DNA from 2 places in the Massilia sp. UYP11 genome. Region 2 is predicted to be linked to the other one. Evidence: predicted binding sites of a transcription regulator. Region 2 holds the regulator's gene; the other holds the start of a gene.
What was found. The regulator sigma-54, encoded in region 2, starts transcription at its own class of promoters, with help from an activator protein. The targets are predictions, from matches to a motif close to TGGCANGNAANCTGCTTT.

Region 1 (9,138 bases), on a different contig from region 2:
GAACGGCGCGGTGTTGCCGGCGCCGGTGGAGGCGGCGTTCCACAGGAAGATGTCGGAGCTCGTCCCCGCCACCAGCCTGTTGTTGACCGCCGTGGTGTCGGTGAACACGCCGAACTTGCCGGCCACTTCGGGCACGGTCTGGTCGCCCAGCTTCACCTGGCCCTTGCCGTCCATCTGGTAGACGCGCACGTAGTCGACGTACATGGTGGCCGGCAGCGGCGCGGTGACCTGGCCCGGGTTGGCGGCGTCGGTGAAGTTGCCGCCCACGGCCATGTTCAGCAGCAGGTAGAACGGCGCCTGCAGCGCACTCGAATTGACCGGCAGCGGCGCGTTGTACATATTGTGCTCGACGCCGTTGTCGACCGTCGTGAAGCGCATCTGGCTCTCGTCCCAATAGAAGCGGTAGGTGACGAAGCGGTTCGCGAGCGAGTTCTGGGGCACGTACCAGTTCTTGGTCTGCCATGCGGTCGAGGCGGCGCAGCTCTCGTTGCCGGGCACGCAGGCGGCCTGCTGCCAGGTGATCACGTTCGAGCCGACGAAGTGGTTCGACGACGGCGCCCCGCCGTGCGCCCGCTCGGATGCCTTGTGGCCCATCTCCATGATGTCGATCTCGCCGTTGCGCGGCCAGGTCTGCGGGCTCACGCCCAGCAGCCACGCGGCCGGCCACAAGCCGGTGCCGAGGTTCGGCGTGGCCATGCGCACCTCGATCATCCCGTACTGCACCTGCACCTTGTTCTTGGTGTCGAGCCGGGCCGAGGTGAAGACATTGTTGCCGACCGTCTGGCTGCGCGCCTGGATCGCCAGCGCACGCGTGCCCGATTCGAACGGCACGTTGACGATGCTGGCGTTGTTGGGGCTGTAGTACTCGAGCTCGGCGTTGCCGTAGCCGCACAGGCCGATCTGGCAGCCGTTACCGTCCTGCAAGTTCCACACGCCGGTGTTCACGCTGCTGCCGTTGAACTCCTCCGACCACAGCAGCTGGCCGATGACCGGGTTGGTGACGCTGGCCGCCGCCTGCGCCCCGCACGCCAGCAGGATGCCTGCGGCCAGCGCGTGGAAAGGTTTCCATCTCGAACGATGATTCTGGTTCTGGTTGTTCACGTCGACTCCTCTTGTTCTCAGTACAAGAATATGCGGCCGTGCCGGGATGGCGCGCCGCGCCCCGCCAACTTTGCCGTTGGTCTCGAATGTGCGGATTCGTGCGGAATACGGGATTTGGAAACCTTTCCACAACCGGAACGAAAAATATAGTCCGATTCCCGGAAGGCGTCAAACAGATGTGAACGGTTCGCGTGCGATTATCCCGCCAGCATATGCATGCGGCAGGGCGGAGGGCGCCGCATCAACGGCCGACGCTGGCGAGGATCTGCGCGACCAACCGTTCCGGGGTGTCGCGAATGTCGAGGGTGATGCCGGCTTCGTCCGGCTGCAGGGGTTCGAGCGTGCTCAGCTGGCTGTCGAGCAGCGACGGCGGCATGTAGTGCCCGGGGCGGTTGCTGACGCGCTCGAGCAGCAGGGCGCGCTCGCCGGCCAGGTGCGCGAAACGCACGTCGCCGCCGGCGCTGCGCAGCAGGTCGCGATAAGCGCGCTTGAGCGAGGAACACGACAGCACCACCCCGCCCTCGCGTGCGGCGAGCTGGTCGCGCAAGGTCAGGAGCCAGTCGTGGCGATCGTCGTCGGTCAGCGCGGCCCCGGCGGTCATCTTGGCGATATTGGCCGGCGAATGAAAGGCGTCGCCTTCGATGAAGGGCACGCCCAGCGCCAGCGCCAGCTGCGCGCCGATGCTGCTCTTGCCGCAGCCGCTCACGCCCATGACCACCCAGGCCGTTCCCTTGTCGTCGTCTCGCGCTTGTCTCGTCATGTTCTCTATGTTAACGCTAACACCCATGCGGCGATTGTAGCGTCTGCGCAGGAAGGATGTAAAGCGCTCATGCACCATGGTTGGGCAGATGCGCGGCGCCGGTGCCGGCTCGCGGCAATCGCACGCTCCAGCCGCGCCGCAGCCGGCCGCCGAAAATGACGGAATTCGCCTTTGAAATGAACGGCTTACCCCTGCACGACGCCAGATGGCACAGGTCTTGCTGATGACATTGCTCAAGCATGGGCATGCCCGCCTCGCCAATTCGTTTTTTGCGTCATCACCACTACCAGGGGTCTTCGCCAATGAAAGATGAGAATCTGTACCGTCCTTATTCGACCGAGTCTTCCTTGACCGGCTGCGCCTGCGGCAGGCATGGTTCCCAGGACGAGCACGATCGCGAGGCGCAAGCCGCCCGGCTGCGCCGCGCAGGCGACGCCGAAGCCTTGTCGGGCGACTTCGTCGAAGCGGCCGCGGTGCGCGCGCTGTTTCCGCATGAAGCGACGCGCCGCAACCTGATCAAGGCGGTGGGCGCGCCGACGCTGATGGCGGCGATCGGTTCGCTGCTGCCGCTGGCCAGCCTGCAGGCCAATGCGATGGAAAAATCAGGCGCGCTCGAAAAGAAGAACCTGAAGATCGGCTTCATCCCGATCAACTGCGCCACTCCCTTGATCATGGCCGACCCGATGGGCATGTACAAGGCGCAGGGTCTGAACGTCACCCTCAGCAAGACCGCCGGCTGGGCGCTGGTGCGCGACCAGATGATCAACCGCGAGCTCGACGCCTCGCACTTCCTGGCGCCGATGCCGCTCGCGATGTCGATCGGCCAGGGCGGCACGCCGCAGCCGATGCGCGTCGCCACCATCCAGAACATCAACGGCCAGGCGATCACGCTCGGCCTCAAGCACAAGAACAACCGCGACCCGCGCAACTGGAAGGGCTTCAAGTTCGCGATTCCGTTCGAGTACTCGGTCCACAACTTCCTGCTGCGCTACTACCTGGCCGAGCATGGACTGGACCCGGACCGCGACGTCCAGCTGCGCGTGACGCCGCCGCCCGAGATGGTCGCCAACCTGCGCGCCGGGAACATCGACGGCTTCCTCGGCCCCGATCCGTTCAACCAGCGCGCCGTGTTCGACCAGATCGGCTTCATCCACATCCTCACCAAGGACATCTGGAATGGCCACCCTTGCTGCGCCTTCGGCGCCTCGAAAGCCTTCATCGACCAGAACCCGAACACCTTCGCCGCGCTGTACCGCGCCATCCTGAACGCCACCGCGATGGCGCACAAGGCCGAGAACCGGGCCGAGATCGCCAAGGCCATCAGCAAACCGGCCTACCTGAACCAGCCTGAGACCGTGGTGCTGCAGGCGCTTTCCGGCCGCTTCGCCGATGGCCTGGGCAAGGTGCGCAACGAGCCGGACCGCGCCGACTTCGACGCCCTGCCCTGGTATTCGATGGCGACCTGGATGCTGACGCAAATGCGGCGCTGGGGCTACCTGAAGGGTGACGTCAACTACAAGGCGCTGGCCGAACAGGTGTTCCTGCTCACCGATGCGCGCAAGCAGATGGCGGCCCTGGGCATGCCGGCGCCGGCCGCCGCCGCGAGCGGCTACCGCCCGTTCACGATCATGGGCAAGACCTACGATCCGGCCAAGCCGCAGGCCTATCTGGACAGCTTCGCGATCAAGCGCGCCTGAGACGGGACGAAACAATGCACAAGCAACTCAAGTTCAAGGCGGCGCTGCTGTCGCTGGCGCTGCTGCTGGTCTTGCTCGGCGTCTGGCACATCGCCACCGCGCCGCGCGCCGCGGCGCCGGCCGTGGCGATGAGCGCCGAGGAAGCCGAGTACGCGGCCCTGATGGGACAGGCGCCAACCGCCGCCGCGGATCCGGCGCCCGCCGCGGGCAGCGGCTTTCCCACGCCGTCGCAGTTCGCGCGGATAGCGGCCGGCCACCTGGGCGAACCGTTCTACGATCGCGGCCCGAACGACCGCGGCGTCGGCATCCAGCTCGGGCATTCGCTGGTGCGCGTCGCCCTGGGCTATCTGCTGGCGATGCTGGTGGCGATCCCGCTGGGCTTCGTGATCGGCATGTCGCCGCTGCTGTACCGCGCGATCGATCCGTTCATCCAGGTCTTGAAGCCGATCTCGCCGCTGGCCTGGATGCCGATCGCCCTCTACACGATCAAGGATTCGTCGATCTCGGGCATCTTCGTGATCTTCATCTGCTCGATCTGGCCCATGCTGATCAACACCGCCTTCGGCGTGGCCGGCGTGCGCAAGGACTGGCTCAACGTCGCGCGCACGCTCGAAGTGTCGCCGCTGCGCAAGGCCTTCCTGGTGATCCTGCCGGCGGCGGCGCCGACCATCATCACCGGCATGCGCATCTCGATGGGCATCGCCTGGCTGGTGATCGTCGCCGCCGAAATGCTGATCGGCGGGAACGGCATCGGCTACTTCCTGTGGAACGAATGGAACAACCTGTCGCTGGCGAACGTGCTCTTCGCCGTGCTCATGATCGGCATCGTGGGCATGGCGCTGGACCTGATGTTCGCCGCGCTGCAAAAGAAAGTGACCTATGCCGAATGATCGTTTCGTCCAGGTCGATGGCCTGGCCAAGACCTACCGCGCCGGCCAGCCGCCGGTATTCGAGGGGGTGAGTTTCGCGATCGAGCGCGGAGAGTTCATCTGCATCATCGGCCACTCGGGCTGCGGCAAGAGCACCATCCTGAACGTGCTGGCCGGACTCGAAGCGGCCAGCGCCGGCACCGTGATCATGGACGGCCGCGAGGTGACCGGCCCGGGGCTCGATCGCGGCGTGGTGTTCCAGAACCACGCCCTGCTGCCGTGGCTGAGCGTGGAAGACAATATCGGCTTCGCCGTGCGTTCGCGCCACCCTGACTGGTCGCGCGACAAGGTGCGAGAGCACGGCGCGCGCTTCATCGAGATGGTTGGCCTGAGCGGAGCGGCGCGCAAGAAGCCGTCCGAGCTCTCCGGCGGCATGAAGCAGCGGGTTGGCATCGCGCGCGCCTTCGCTGTCGAGCCCAAGATGCTGCTGCTGGACGAACCGTTCGGCGCGCTCGACGCGCTCACCCGCGGCACGATCCAGGACGAGCTGCTGGGCATCTGCGCGGCCACGCACCAGACGGTGTTCATGATCACCCACGACGTCGACGAGGCGATCCTGCTGGCCGACCGCATTTTCTTGATGAGCAACGGGCCCCAGGCGCGGATCGCCGAGATCGTCGTCAACACGCTGCCGGCCGAGCGCAGCCGCGCCACGATCCACCGCGATCCCCAGTTCTACAAGATCCGCAACCACCTGGTCGACTTCCTGGTGCGCCGCTCGAAGATGCTGCAGCAGTCCGGCGCCGACGGCGCCGAGCCGCAGACGACGCGCATCGTGCGTCCCGGCCTGGAAGACGCAGCAGCGCCGGCCGCGCCCACCGCACCCGACCATTACCCCGCCCGGGCTTCGGCCTGAGCATCCACCTTTACCACTACCACATCGATGGAGCCCACTATGATTTCATGCCGTGAAGACGTCACCAAAATGATCCTGTCCGCCAAGGTCCGCAAGGGCATCAAATGGCGCGACGTGACCGAGGCCACCGGCCTGTCGAAGGAATGGACCACCGCCGCCTGCCTGGGCCAGATGACGCTGACCAAGCCCCAGGCCGAGGCGGTCGGCAAGATCTTCGAGCTGTCCGACGAAGCCATCGCCTGGCTGCAGATCGTGCCCTACAAGGGTTCGCTGCCCACCGCCGTGCCGACCGATCCGCTGATCTACCGCTGGTACGAACTGGTGAACGTGTACGGCACCACGATCAAGGAACTGATCCACGAAGAATTCGGCGACGGCATCATGAGCGCCATCGATTTTTCGATGGACATCCAGCGCACCGAAGACCCGAAGGGCGACCGCGTCAATGTTGTCTTGTCGGGTAAGTTCCTGCCTTACAAGAGTTACTAAAAACGCGCTACTCGCCTTCGTCGGCTCAGGCGCTCTCGCGCTCGCGCAGGGTGAAGCCCAGGTCGATGCGCTTGCGTTCGGGCTCCTGGCCCTTGATCACCTGCAGCAGCAGGCCGGCGGCCTCGAAGCCGATCTGGTAGCGCGGCGTGTCGACGGTGGTCAGGGACGGCATCATCCATGCGGACGCGGGCAGGTCATTGAAGCCGCATACGGCGATGTCCTGCGGGATGCGGATGCCGTGGCGCTGGCAGTGATAGATGGCGCCGTGGGCCAGGTCGTCGTTGCAGCAGAAAACGGCGTCGCAGTCGGGCATGTCCGCCATCATCCGTCCCATCAATTCGGCGCCGAGCGCGATGGTGGAGCGCTCGGGCACCATCAGCTCGAGCCGTGGGTCGGCCAGGCCCGCCTCGGCCATCGCGGCCCGATAGCCGTCGGCGCGCCGCAGCGTGCGCTCGTCGAGCTGGGCGCCGATGAAGCCGATGCGGCGATAGCCCTTCCTGACCAGGTGGCGCGTCATCTCCATGCCGGCCTCGAACTGCGAGAAGCCGACCGACAGCGCGCCGGGATCGTCCGACAGGTCCATCATCGACACCGACGGCACCTGCGACGCTTCCAGCATCTTCGTCACGGCCGGGCTGTGGGCCTGGCTCGAGAACAGGATGCCGTCCGGGCTCGACTGCAGATAGGTACGCAGCAGCTTTTCTTCCTCGGCCTGCGAATAATAGGTATTGCCGATCAGGAGCTGGTACTGGCCCGGCGCGACGGCGTCGTGGATGCCTTCGAGGACGGCGGTGAACACGGCGTTGGAAAACGACGGCACCAGCACCACGATCACATGCGATTGCGACGAGGCCAGCGCGCGCGCGGCGCGGTTGGGCACGTAGCCGAGTTCCGCCACCGCCTGCTCCACCTTGACCCGGGTGAGCTCGGAGACCATCTGCGGCTGGCTCAGCGCGCGCGAAGCGGTCATGATCGACACGCCCGCCATGCCGGCCACCTGCTCGAGCGTCGCGCGCCCCGTCCCCCTGCCCTTGCTGCGGCCCGTCTTATCCATGGTCATCCTGTCGTAGCGTTCTACATCCCTGGTTCCATTCTATCAACAATGACCAGGGCCTTCGTCGCGAACCTCGGCGGGCCGCCGCGCCATCAGCAAAAATCCCTGCTGCGCGCATCCAGAGCGCCCAGCAGGTGCGACAGGTCCACCAGCCGCTTGGCCACCAGGTGGCGCACTTCTCCCTGGCGCTGCCAGATGCCGTACACCCCGAGCAGCGGTGCATTGAGGACTTCACGCCGCTGCTGCTCGACCAGGGTCGGCCACACGATCACATTGACGTTGCCGGTCTCGTCTTCCAGCGTCATGAACAGCACGCCCTTGGCCGTGCCCGGGCGCTGGCGCACCGTGACCAGGCCGCAGGCGCGCGCCAGCTGGCCGTCCTGGTAATCCATCAGGGTCGACGCCGGCATGAAGCGCTGCCCGAGCAGGCGCGCGCGCAGCAGCGCCAGCGGATGGCGGCCCAGCGTCAACCCCTGCGCGCGGTAGTCGCCGACGATCTCTTCGCCTTCGCTCGGCGCGGCCAACGTGGGCGTCTCTTCGCGCGGCACGGTCGGGCGCAGCAGATCCTTGTCGGGCGCCGCGCCCGATGCCTGCCACAAGGCTTCGCGCCGGTGCCCGGCCAGCGAGCGCAGGGCGTTGGACGCGGCCAGCACCTGCAGGTCGCCCCGGTCGAGATGCGCGCGCCGCGCCAGGTCGGCCACGCTGTCGAACGGCCGTATGGCGCGCGCCTGCTCGATGCGCTCGGCCGCTTCCTGCTTCAATCCGCGTTGCAGCGAAAAGCCCAGCCGCACCGCCGGCTGGCGCGAACGGTCGACGGGGTCGTATTCTTCCAGCGCCGAATCCCAGCCGCTGACGGCGACGTCGACCGGCCGCACTTCGATGCCGTGGCGGCGCGCGTCCTGCACCAGTTGCGAGGGACTATAAAAACCCATCGGCTGGCTGTTGAGCAGCGCGCACAGGAAAGCGGCCGGCTCGTGGCACTTGAGCCACGAACTCGCATAGGCCAGCAGCGCGAAGCTGGCCGCGTGCGATTCGGGAAAGCCATACTCGCCGAAGCCCTGGATCTGGCTGAAGATCGCTTCGGCGAATTCCTGCTGGTAGCCGCGTTCGAGCATGCCGCCCACGATGCGCTCGTAGTATTTTTCGAGGCCGCCCTTGCGCTTCCAGGCCGCCATCGCGCGCCGCAGCTGATCCGCCTCGCCCGGCGTGAAGCCGGCGCCCAGGATCGCCACCTGCATCACCTGCTCCTGGAAGATCGGCACGCCAAGGGTGCGCCCGAGCGCGACCTTCATCTCGGGGCTCGGATACTCGACCGGCTCCAACCCCTGGCGCCGGCGCAGGTAGGGATGGACCATGCCGCCCTGGATCGGGCCGGGCCGCACCACGGCCACCTCGATCACCAGGTCGTAGAAGCGGCGCGGCAGCATCCGCGGCAACATGCTCATCTGCGCGCGCGATTCGATCTGGAACACGCCGATGGTGTCGGCCTGGCAGATCATGTCGTAGGTGGCGCTGTCTTCGAGCGGGATGTCCTGCATCTCGAACACGTCGCCATAGCGCTGGCCCACCAGTTCCAGGCCGCGCCGCATCATCGACAGCATGCCCAGCGCCAGCACGTCGACCTTCATCAGGCCCAGCTCTTCGAGATCGTTCTTGTCCCACTGGATCACGCTGCGGTCCGCCATCGTCGCGTTCTCGATCGGCACCAGGCGCGAGAGCTTGCCCTTGGCGATCACGAAGCCGCCCGGATGCTGGGACAGGTGGCGCGGGAAGTTCAGCAGCGACTGCGCCAGCGTGGCCCACTGGCGCGACAGCGGCGCCTCGGGATCGAGGCCGCTTTCGGCCAGGCGGCCCAGCAAATCGGCGCGGCTGTCGAACCAGTGATGGGTCTTGGCCACCTTCTCGACGATGGCAAGGTCGATGCCGAGCGCCCGCCCGCTGTCGCGCAGCGCGCTCTTGGGCCGGTAGCTGATCACCACCGCCGCCAGCGCCGCGCGCTGGCGGCCGTACTTGTTGTAGATGTACTGGATGACCTCCTCACGCCGCTGGTGTTCGAAGTCGACGTCGATGTCGGGCGGCTCGTTGCGTTCACGCGAGATGAAGCGCTCGAACAGCAGGCTGGCGCGGGCCGGATCGACCTCGGTGATGCCGAGGCAGTAGCACACCGCCGAGTTGGCGGCCGAGCCGCGCCCCTGGCACAGGATGTGTTGCGAGCGCGCGAAGCGCACGATGTCGTAGACGGTGAGGAAGTA
Region 2 (9,138 bases):
AAATACCTGATCGGTTTCCGCGAGCACAATGAATTCCACGAGCAATGCGTGGAGCGCATCTTCGTGGACGTGCTGCGCCAGTGCCGGCCGAGCAAGCTGGCCGTGTATGCGCGCTATACGCGGCGCGGCGGCCTTGACATCAATCCATGGCGCACCAATTTCACCACCGGCAAGCCAGGTAATCTGCGTGGCGCGCGCCAGTAAACATCCAATTTCTGTCAGGATATTACTCGCACGCTTGTGCGTTTTAGGCGACAGCCATGCACCGTGCATAAGACCTTCTTTGGCGATACGATACCGGACGCGCTGCCTTGCTTTGAAGCCGCCCTTCGAGCAATCATCGGTAAACAAGAGGAGCGGCATACGATTGCTGGTGTCACTAGCTGATTCGTTGAGGAAATTGCGTAAAAGTGTTGATGTAAGTCAACTTACTGCTTATCCCGTTTCGACGGGTATCGTGCGGCGGTTCGGCGAGAAGGCCAAACTGTCGCGAATTCGAGTGTCTCGGGCCCTAAACAGGCCTATAATCCCGTGCTCGCAAGCACTCCACGCGTGCATCGCACCCACGTTATGACGAATCTAAGCAAAATCCTCTCGCTCGAGAACGTGCAACTCGACCTCGAAGTGTCGAGCAAAAAACGGGCTTTCGAGCAGGCCGGCCTGATCTTCGAGAACAATTGCGGCATCGCCCGCTCGATCGTCTCGGACAACCTGTTCGCGCGCGAACGCCTGGGCTCGACGGGCCTGGGCCATGGCGTCGCCGTCCCGCATGGCCGCATCAAGGGCAGCAAGAGCCTCAAGTCGCCGCTGGCCGCCTTCGTGCGCCTGAAGGAGCCGATTCCTTTCGAGTCGCCCGACGGCCAGCCGGTGAACCTGCTGTTCTTCCTCTTGATCCCCGACCACGTCACCCAGCAGCACCTCGAGATCCTGTCCGAGATCGCCGAGCTGTTCTCCGACGAATCGGTGCGCACCGCCCTGGCGAACGATCCCGATCCGAAGTCGGTACATGACCGTATTATCAACTGGCAACCCAGCCTGCAGGCTCTGGGTTAAACTGCACGTATGCCAGGACCTATCCCGGTAGGTGGGAGGAAGTTCATGCCGATGCATGGCGAGTGTGAGCAAGGCGCGAGGAGGCCGCATGGCGAGCCATGCAACGACGAGTAACGCAGCGCACACTTGCCAGGCGCGGTAGGAACGACTCTCACCTGCCGGGATAGGTTCTCAACGCGCGGCAATCACGCCGCGCGCGCCTTATTTTGCGACGACGACAATGCCCATGCTGCAGTCTCCGCTGACCATCCAACGGCTGTACGACGACAACCGCGACAGCCTGCAACTCGGCTGGTTTGCGGGCTTTCCCGGCGGCGAACGCCAGATCGCCGGCGACGCCGCCTCGGCCGCCGACCAGGTCGGCCACCTGAACCTGATCCACCCGGGCCGGATCCAGGTGTTCGGCCACCAGGAACTCGACTACTACCACCGCCTCAAGGCCAATTCGCGCAGCCATGTGGTTGGCGAACTGATCGGCGGCGGCCCGCCCGCCCTGATCATCGCCCAGGGCCTGGAAACCCCGCCCGACATCCTGGCCATCTGCGACGAGCAAAACATCCCGCTGTTCTCCACGCCGCTGCCGGCGGCGCAGGTGATCGACTTCCTGCGCGTGTATTTGTCGAAAAAGCTGGCCCAGCGCGTGATCATGCACGGCGTGTTCATGGACGTGCTGGGCGTGGGCGTCCTGATCACCGGCGACTCGGGCCTGGGCAAGAGCGAACTGGGCCTGGAACTGATCTCGCGCTCGCACGGCCTGGTGGCCGACGACGCCGTGGAATTCTCGCGCATCGCGCCGAACATGATCGAGGGCCGCTGCCCGCCGCTGCTGCAGAACCTGCTCGAAGTGCGCGGCCTGGGCCTGCTGGACATCAAGGCGATCTTCGGCGAGACGGCGGTGCGGCGCAAGATGCGCCTCAAGCTGATCGTGCACCTGGTCAAGCGCGGCGCGCTGGACGAAGAGGTCGAGCGCCTGCCCTTCCACTTCCCGACCGAGGACGTGCTGGGCCTGCCGATCCGCAAGGTCGTCATTCCGGTGGCGGCCGGCCGCAACATCGCGGTGCTGCTCGAAGCCGCGGTGCGCAACACCATCCTGCAACTGCGCGGCATCGACACGCTGCAGGAATTCATGGAACGCCAGCGCCAGGCCATGAGCGCGGACTGAAGCGGCATTGGCGGCGCGGCGGCGTGCCATCGGGTGAAGGTTGCGGTATCATCGCCGCATGCACATCGTCCTCATCACCGGCATCTCGGGCTCGGGCAAGTCCGTGGCCCTGAATGTCCTGGAAGACGCGGGTTACTACTGCGTCGACAATCTGCCGCCGGCCCTGCTGCCGGCCCTCGTCAATACGGTCAACGAAACCGGCACCGGCAAGATCGCGGTCGCGGTCGACGCGCGCAGCGCCGAGTCGCTGGTCGAACTGCCGGTGAGCGTGCGCCGCATGCGCGAGGACGGCCATGCGGTCAAGGTCATGTTCCTGACCTCGAGCACCCATTCGCTGGTCGCGCGCTTTTCCGAAACGCGGCGCAGCCACCCGCTGTCGCACGAGCTGCGCCCGGGCGAGAACCCGGCCTCGCGCCGCACCCTGATCGAGTGCATCGCCGAAGAGCGCGAGCGCCTGTCGTCGATCGAGAACCTGGGCCACGTGATCGACACCTCGGAACTCTCGGCCAATAAACTGCGCGCCTGGATCAAGGAGCTGGCCGAGGTCGACCATGCGCCGCTGACCCTGTTCTTCGAATCGTTCGCGTTCAAGGTCGGCGTGCCGCTCGACGCCGACTTCGTGTTCGACGTGCGCGCGATCCCGAACCCGTATTACGACCTGGCCTTGCGCCCCCTCACCGGCAAGGATCAGCCGGTGATCGACTTCCTCGACGCCCAGCCTAGCGCCGCCGAGATGCTGGCCGACATCCGCGCCTTCGTGGCCAAGTGGCTGCCCTCGTTCAAGACCGACAACCGCAGCTACCTGACGGTGGCCGTGGGCTGCACCGGCGGGCAGCACCGCTCGGTGTACATGGCCGAGCACCTCGGCGCGTATTTCAGCGATACCGAGCGCGTGATCGTGCGGCATCGGGAACAGCCGAAGAATCCGGCTGCGTAATTTTTACCGCCAGCCCTCGCACGTCGTTCCCGCGGAGGCGGGAACCCAATTCCTCAGCATAGTGGCGACGTTGAACGTAGTGGGTAAGCACGAACTTGGATTCCCGCCTCCGCGGGAATGACGTGCGAAATGCGGTGGTGCATGGTCGCGTTAGCGGTGGATTACCGCAACACCGCCGCAGTATCCACCACCCGCACATCATGCATCTGGTGCAGATAGGCTTCCAGGTAGCCCTTGTGCGAAGCGCCGACGATGACCAGGAGCCGCGTGCCCGGCATGACGCCCACGACGTCGCGGATGTTCGCCGCCATGCGCAGGTTGCGCGTTTCCCAGTAGCCGATGTAGGCGCGGCCGAAGCGCTGCGGCGACGGTTCGTTCAGCGCCGCGCCGAAGTCAGCTTCGAAGACCGTCGAGACATGATCGGGCGCATTGTAGGCGCGGTATAGCGCCAGCATGCCTTCGGCGCTGCCCAAGCCCTGATACAGGATCTTGTCCGCCTGCCGGAGCGCGCGGTTGGCCGGATTGTCCCAGGCCTTCATGATCGCCTCGCCGGCCGCCTTGCGGTCGGTGTACGGACGGCCTGCCGATTGATCGTCCATCGCATACACGCGTTCATGACCCAGCCGGGCCGCCAGGCGCGCCGCGATCATCACGCTTTCGTCGGGATCGACCGCGAGCTTTCGCAGCTGCTCGACCAGGGCGGCATCCAGGCCGTCGCCGGCGCGGCGCTCCCCGGCCGGCAAATGGAACCACTGGACCGCAGCCGATGCCGGCTCTCCACCCGCCAGGAACAAGGCCGCCAGGCGTCGCCGCTGGGCAGGCGACGGCGTCGCCGGCCATCCGGCCAGCAGCTTCTCCGCTTGCGCCGTCGCTTCGGGAACGTCCAGACCGGTTGCGGCCTTCGCCGCCGCGGTATCCGGGCAATAGGTCTCGACCGTCTCCGCATAACGCGCCGCGTGACGGCGCAGAAAATCGCATTGCGGCCCGGAGCGCTCTTCGACCGCGATCGCCTGCGGCTTCCACGCCGCCAGCCGCTCGTTGAGCAAGGACAGGCTGGCAGGCTGGAACGTCTTGGGCAAGTGCGACAAGTGGGGTGAACCGAGCACCATGATCTCGTTGACCGGCCCTGCTGCCGGACCCTTGAGCCGGCTCGGATCGAAAGTTGGCTGATAGTCCTGGGCAGCGGCGGCGCCGCATAAGGTCATCGAGATCAGCAAGGCGGTCAGGCGCATCGGGTGTCCTTTCAGGTCATGAAGGCCCGATGTTCACACCCCGCCGATACGCTGTCACGCAAAAATGAATATGTTCGCCGTGATTATGCGAGGTGCCTGAGCGGATGCGCATGCGCCGGCCACACCGGTTCGAAAAAGCGTGCCACCATCTGCGGCGTCACCTGTTCGAGCGATGGCGGGTTCCATTGCGGCGCATTGTCCTTGTCGACGACGAGCGCGCGCACGCCTTCGAGCACTTCGCCATGCTCGAAATTGTGGCGCACCAGCGTGCGCTCCATGCGCAGGCAGTCGGCCACGGACAGCTGCGCGCCACGCGCCAGCAGTTCGTGGGTCACGCACATCATCAGGGGCGAACGCTGGCGCATCGCCGCCAGGGCCCGCTGCGCGAACGGCGTCGCGTCGCCTTCGAGCGAGGCCATGATCGCGGCCACCGAGGCCGCGCCGAAATGGGCGTCGATGCGCGTGCGCAGCGACGGCAATTCGCTCTCGCCCGCCAGCGCGGAAAATGGCGCCGCGAAGGCGCGGATCGCCGCCGGCAGCGCGGCGCCGGGCGTGGACGCGATCAACGCATGCAGGGCCGGCAGTTCGGCGCCGGGCACGAACAGGTCGGCCAGCCCGATATGCAGCGCGTCGGCGGCGCCGATCGTCAGCCCGGTCAGGCCCAGGTAATAGCCGAGCCGTCCCGGCGCATGCGACAGGAAATGGCTGCCGCCGACGTCTGGGAACAGGCCGATGTTCACCTCGGGCATGGCCATCCTGGTGCGCTCGGTCACGATGCGCAGGCCGCAATCCGGGCCGCCCTGGGCGATGCCCATGCCGCCGCCCATTACCACGCCGTCCATGACGGCGATGTAGGGCTTCGGATAGAAATGGATCAGGTGGTTCAGCGCGTATTCTTCGGTGAAGAAATCCTCGAGCAACGCACTGCCGCCCATCGGCGTCGCATGGCCGACCTCATGGAAGAAGCGGATGTCGCCGCCCGCGCACAAGGCCTTCTCGCTGCTGCTGGTCAGCACCACCGCCTCGACCTGCGCGTCATCCTGCCAGGCGCGCAGCGCCACGGTCAGCGCGCGCACCATCGCGAGCGACAGCGAATTGAGCGCCTTCGGGCGGTCCAGGGTGATGATGCCGGTGCGGTTGGCGATGCGGGTCAGGACATGGTCGGTCATGGGGTGATCCATCATGGAGAGACCTGCATTTTACCGAACACGCGCTGCGGGTAAAACCGGAAAGGCGGATGCAAAAAGGGCGTCCCCTCAGACGCCCTTAGCTGGTGTGAGCCCTGCGCCTGGTCAGGCGGCAGCGGCCTCTTCGCTGCCACGCTCCGGCAGGCGCTTGATCGAAGTACGGCTATGGTCCTTCAGCATTTGCTTGTGTTTGAGGATCTGTCGGTCCAGCTTATCCATCAGCGTATCGATCGCCGCGTACAGGTCTTGCGCGACGCTTGCCACGTGCAGGGTCTTGCCCGACACCTGGACGTTGATCTCTGCTTTCTGCCTTTTTTCTTTTTCAGTGAGGTTGTCGACGGCCAGGAAGACATGGGTGTCGATCACCTGGTCGAAATGGCGAATGATGCGCTCGAGCTTATTCTGAACGTATTCACGGATGGCGGGGGTCACTTCGAGATGATGGCCACTGATTGTGAGGTTCATACACACTCCTTTGAAAATGATGCACCGTGTGGACCACACCAACGCGACAAGGCACGACGGGTGTGGACGGCGCAGTTACAAGGACTTGCGGAGGCTTACAGGGGGTATCTTGAGGGCTTCACGGTATTTTGCAACCGTCCGGCGCGCAATGACCATGCCTTGTTCCCCGAGCATCTCCGCGATCTTGCTGTCGGATAATGGGTTCCTAGGGTCTTCTGCTCCTGTCAATTGTGCGATGAGCGCACGGATTGCCGTCGAGGATGCTTCGCCTCCCGCCTCGGTGGCAACGTGGCTACCGAAGAAATACTTCAACTCAAACATGCCGTGCGGGGTCAGCATGTATTTCTGGGTTGTGACACGAGAAATTGTGCTCTCGTGTAGGCCTAGTGTATCAGCTATCTCGCGTAAAACAAGGGGCCGCATGGCAACCGCGCCGTGGGAGAAAAAGTTGCGCTGGCGCTCGACGATCGCCTCCGCCACGCGCAGGATGGTGTCGAACCGCTGGCGCATGTTCTTGATGAGCCACTTCGCTTCCTGCAGCTGCGCGCCCATCTGCGCTTCGCTCTTGCCTTGCTTGAGCAGGCTGGCATACAGGCTGTTCACGCGCAGGCGCGGCATCACGTCCGGGTTCAGGGTGACCGCCCAGCCGCTCTTGGCGCGGCGCACGATCACGTCCGGCACCACGTAGTCCGACACGTTCGAGGCGAAGACCGCACCCGGATGCGGATTACACTGGCGCACCACGGCCTGCACCTCGCGCAAGTCTTCGTCGTCGCAGTCGAGCGCTTTTTTCAGCTTGCTGTATTCGCGCTGGGCGAACCAGGTCAGGTAACCTTCGACGATGGTCAGGGCCATGCGCCGCGTGACCATTGGCACGCCCGGCATGCGCCGGATCTGCAGCGCCAGGCACTCGGACGCGCTGCGCGCGCCGACGCCCACCGGGTCCATGCTCTGCACCAGCGCCAGCGCGCAGCGCAGCTCGTCGATCTCGATCTCGAGTTCTTCGGGCAGCCGCGCGTGGATCTCGTCGAGCGGCTCGTCGAGATAGCCGTTGTCGTCCAGCGCATCGATCACCAGCTCGGCGAGCGCACGGTCGCGCACCGACAAGGTGGCTTCGCGCACCTGCTCCATCAGGTGTTCGCGCAGGGTGATGGCGCAGGCTTCCAGCTGCGGGCGGCCGTCCTCGTCCTCGCCGCCGCCGGACGACGGCGCGCCGCCCTCGCTCCAGTCAGCATCAACGCGATCGTTGTCGGCGCCGCTCTCGAGGCTCTCGCCCTCCTGCGCCGGCGCGTCCTGGCCCTCGGCCTGCTGGCCGGGCGCCGGCGGCGCTTCGCCATTGGCGGGCGCATTGTTGATGGCGCCATCGGCCAGCAAACGCACCGAACGGTCGAGCGGATCGTCGAGCCGCTCGAGCAAGGGGTTATCGCCCAGTATCTGCTCGATCTCCTGGTGCAGTTCGAGCGTCGACAGCTGCAGCAACCGGATCGACTGCTGCAGTTGCGGCGTGAGCGCGAGGTGCTGCGAAGTGCGAAGTTGCAGGGACTGTTTCATCTAGGCGTCGCTCACATGCGGAAGTGTTCACCCAGGTACACGCGGCGCACCGACTCGTCCGCGATGATGTCGTCAGGACGGCCGGAGGCAAGCACCGCGCCCTGGTTGATGATGTAGGCGCGGTCGCAGATGCCAAGCGTCTCGCGCACGTTGTGGTCGGTGATCAAGACACCGATCCGGCGCTCTTTCAGGAAGCGCACGATGCGCTGGATCTCGATCACGGCGATCGGGTCGACGCCGGCGAACGGTTCGTCCAGCAGCACGAAGCGCGGATTGGTCGCCAGCGCGCGCGCGATCTCCACGCGGCGGCGCTCGCCGCCCGACAGCGACAGCGCCGGATTCTCGCGCAGCTTCTCGATCTGCAGGTCGGCCAGCAGGGTGTCGAGGCGCTCGTTGATCTGGTCTTTCGACAGCGGCTTGCCATTGTCCTTTTGCAGCTCGAGCACGGCGCGGATGTTCTCTTCCACCGTCAGCTTGCGGAACACCGACGCCTCTTGCGGCAGGTAGGACAGGCCCAATACGGCGCGGCGGTGGATCGGCAGGCTGGTGATGTCGGTGCCGTTGATGTCGATCGAGCCGGCGTCCGACGGCACCAGGCCCACGATCATGTAGAACGACGTGGTCTTGCCGGCGCCGTTCGGGCCCAGCAGGCCGACCACCTCGCCGCACTCGACCTGCAGCGACACGTCGCGCACCACCAGGCGCTTGCCATAGCTTTTCTGCAGGCCCTTGACGACCAGGGTGCTGCAATCGTCCAGCTCCATCGGAATCGCCGTCATTGGGCGCCTCCGCCTGGTGCGCGCTTGGGCGCCAGGATCAGGGTGCCGCGGCCGCCGCCAACCTTGCTCTGGCCGCTGGTGTCGTTACGCACCGTGGCCACTTCCTTGCGGTTGTCGTAGGAGATGAACGGGCCGGTGATCTGGTTGGTCATGCGCGCGCCTTCCAGTTCGCGCACGACGGCGTTGGAATACAGGCGCACCAGTTCCGATCGCTCGTCGTACTCGATGCGCTCGGCCTGGCCGTCGACCCACAGGTCGGAACCACCGTCGCGCTTCTGGCGGAAGGTGGCGACCTTGCCGCCGGCGGCGGTGAGGGTCACGCTCATATAGCCTTCCGGGCTTTCCTTGACCAGGGCGCGGTCGGACTTGAGCACCAGGGTGCCGCGGGTCAGGACCACGTTGCCGGTCAGGATGCGGGTGCCGGTCACCTCGTCGACGTCGAGCGAGTCGAAGTTGATGACTGCCTCCTTGAGCGAATCGGCGCGCTCGGCGGCCGCGGTCAGCGACAGCAGGGAAAGGAAAACGGCGGCAAGTAGTTTTTTCATGGTCGGTTAAGGGTCTCGGGTTGGCACGCGGCGCTGGTGCGGGGAATCAGCGCTGGCGTGGCGGATAGACGATCTGGCCGCGGCTGGACAGGTGCAGCTGCATGGTCGCATTATTGGCGACCATGCCGGTGCCCTTGACGTTGGAGGCGCCAAGCTGCATGTCGATCGGCAGATCGGTCTTCAGGATTTCTTCGTCGGGCAGCACGGTAAGCGCCTGGGTGCGCACG

Region 1: a site for sigma-54 is predicted at 2,068-2,085, ahead of ABIB38_RS10935 (CmpA/NrtA family ABC transporter substrate-binding protein). Genes of this name have one in related genera too.

What each region holds. Positions count from the first base shown of each region.
Region 1 covers NZ_JBNDJE010000005.1:99,733-108,870, reverse strand. The annotation lists gene ABIB38_RS10945 (glycoside hydrolase family 16 protein) at 1-1,101, opposite strand, end outside; gene ABIB38_RS10940 (gluconokinase) at 1,343-1,861, opposite strand; gene ABIB38_RS10935 (CmpA/NrtA family ABC transporter substrate-binding protein) at 2,164-3,558, shown strand; gene ntrB (nitrate ABC transporter permease) at 3,573-4,448, shown strand; gene ABIB38_RS10925 (ABC transporter ATP-binding protein) at 4,438-5,343, shown strand; gene cynS (cyanase) at 5,383-5,832, shown strand; gene ABIB38_RS10915 (LacI family DNA-binding transcriptional regulator) at 5,858-6,886, opposite strand; gene ABIB38_RS10910 (error-prone DNA polymerase) at 6,979-9,138, opposite strand, start outside.
Region 2 covers NZ_JBNDJE010000001.1:740,531-749,668, reverse strand. The annotation lists gene queF (NADPH-dependent 7-cyano-7-deazaguanine reductase QueF) at 1-204, shown strand, start outside; gene ABIB38_RS03305 (PTS sugar transporter subunit IIA) at 571-1,053, shown strand; gene hprK (HPr(Ser) kinase/phosphatase) at 1,280-2,215, shown strand; gene rapZ (RNase adapter RapZ) at 2,274-3,152, shown strand; gene ABIB38_RS03290 (DUF5694 domain-containing protein) at 3,314-4,384, opposite strand; gene ABIB38_RS03285 (enoyl-CoA hydratase/isomerase family protein) at 4,468-5,553, opposite strand; gene hpf (ribosome hibernation-promoting factor, HPF/YfiA family) at 5,677-6,036, opposite strand; gene ABIB38_RS03275 (RNA polymerase factor sigma-54) at 6,112-7,587, opposite strand; gene lptB (LPS export ABC transporter ATP-binding protein) at 7,599-8,351, opposite strand; gene lptA (lipopolysaccharide transport periplasmic protein LptA) at 8,363-8,911, opposite strand; gene lptC (LPS export ABC transporter periplasmic protein LptC) at 8,958-9,138, opposite strand, start outside.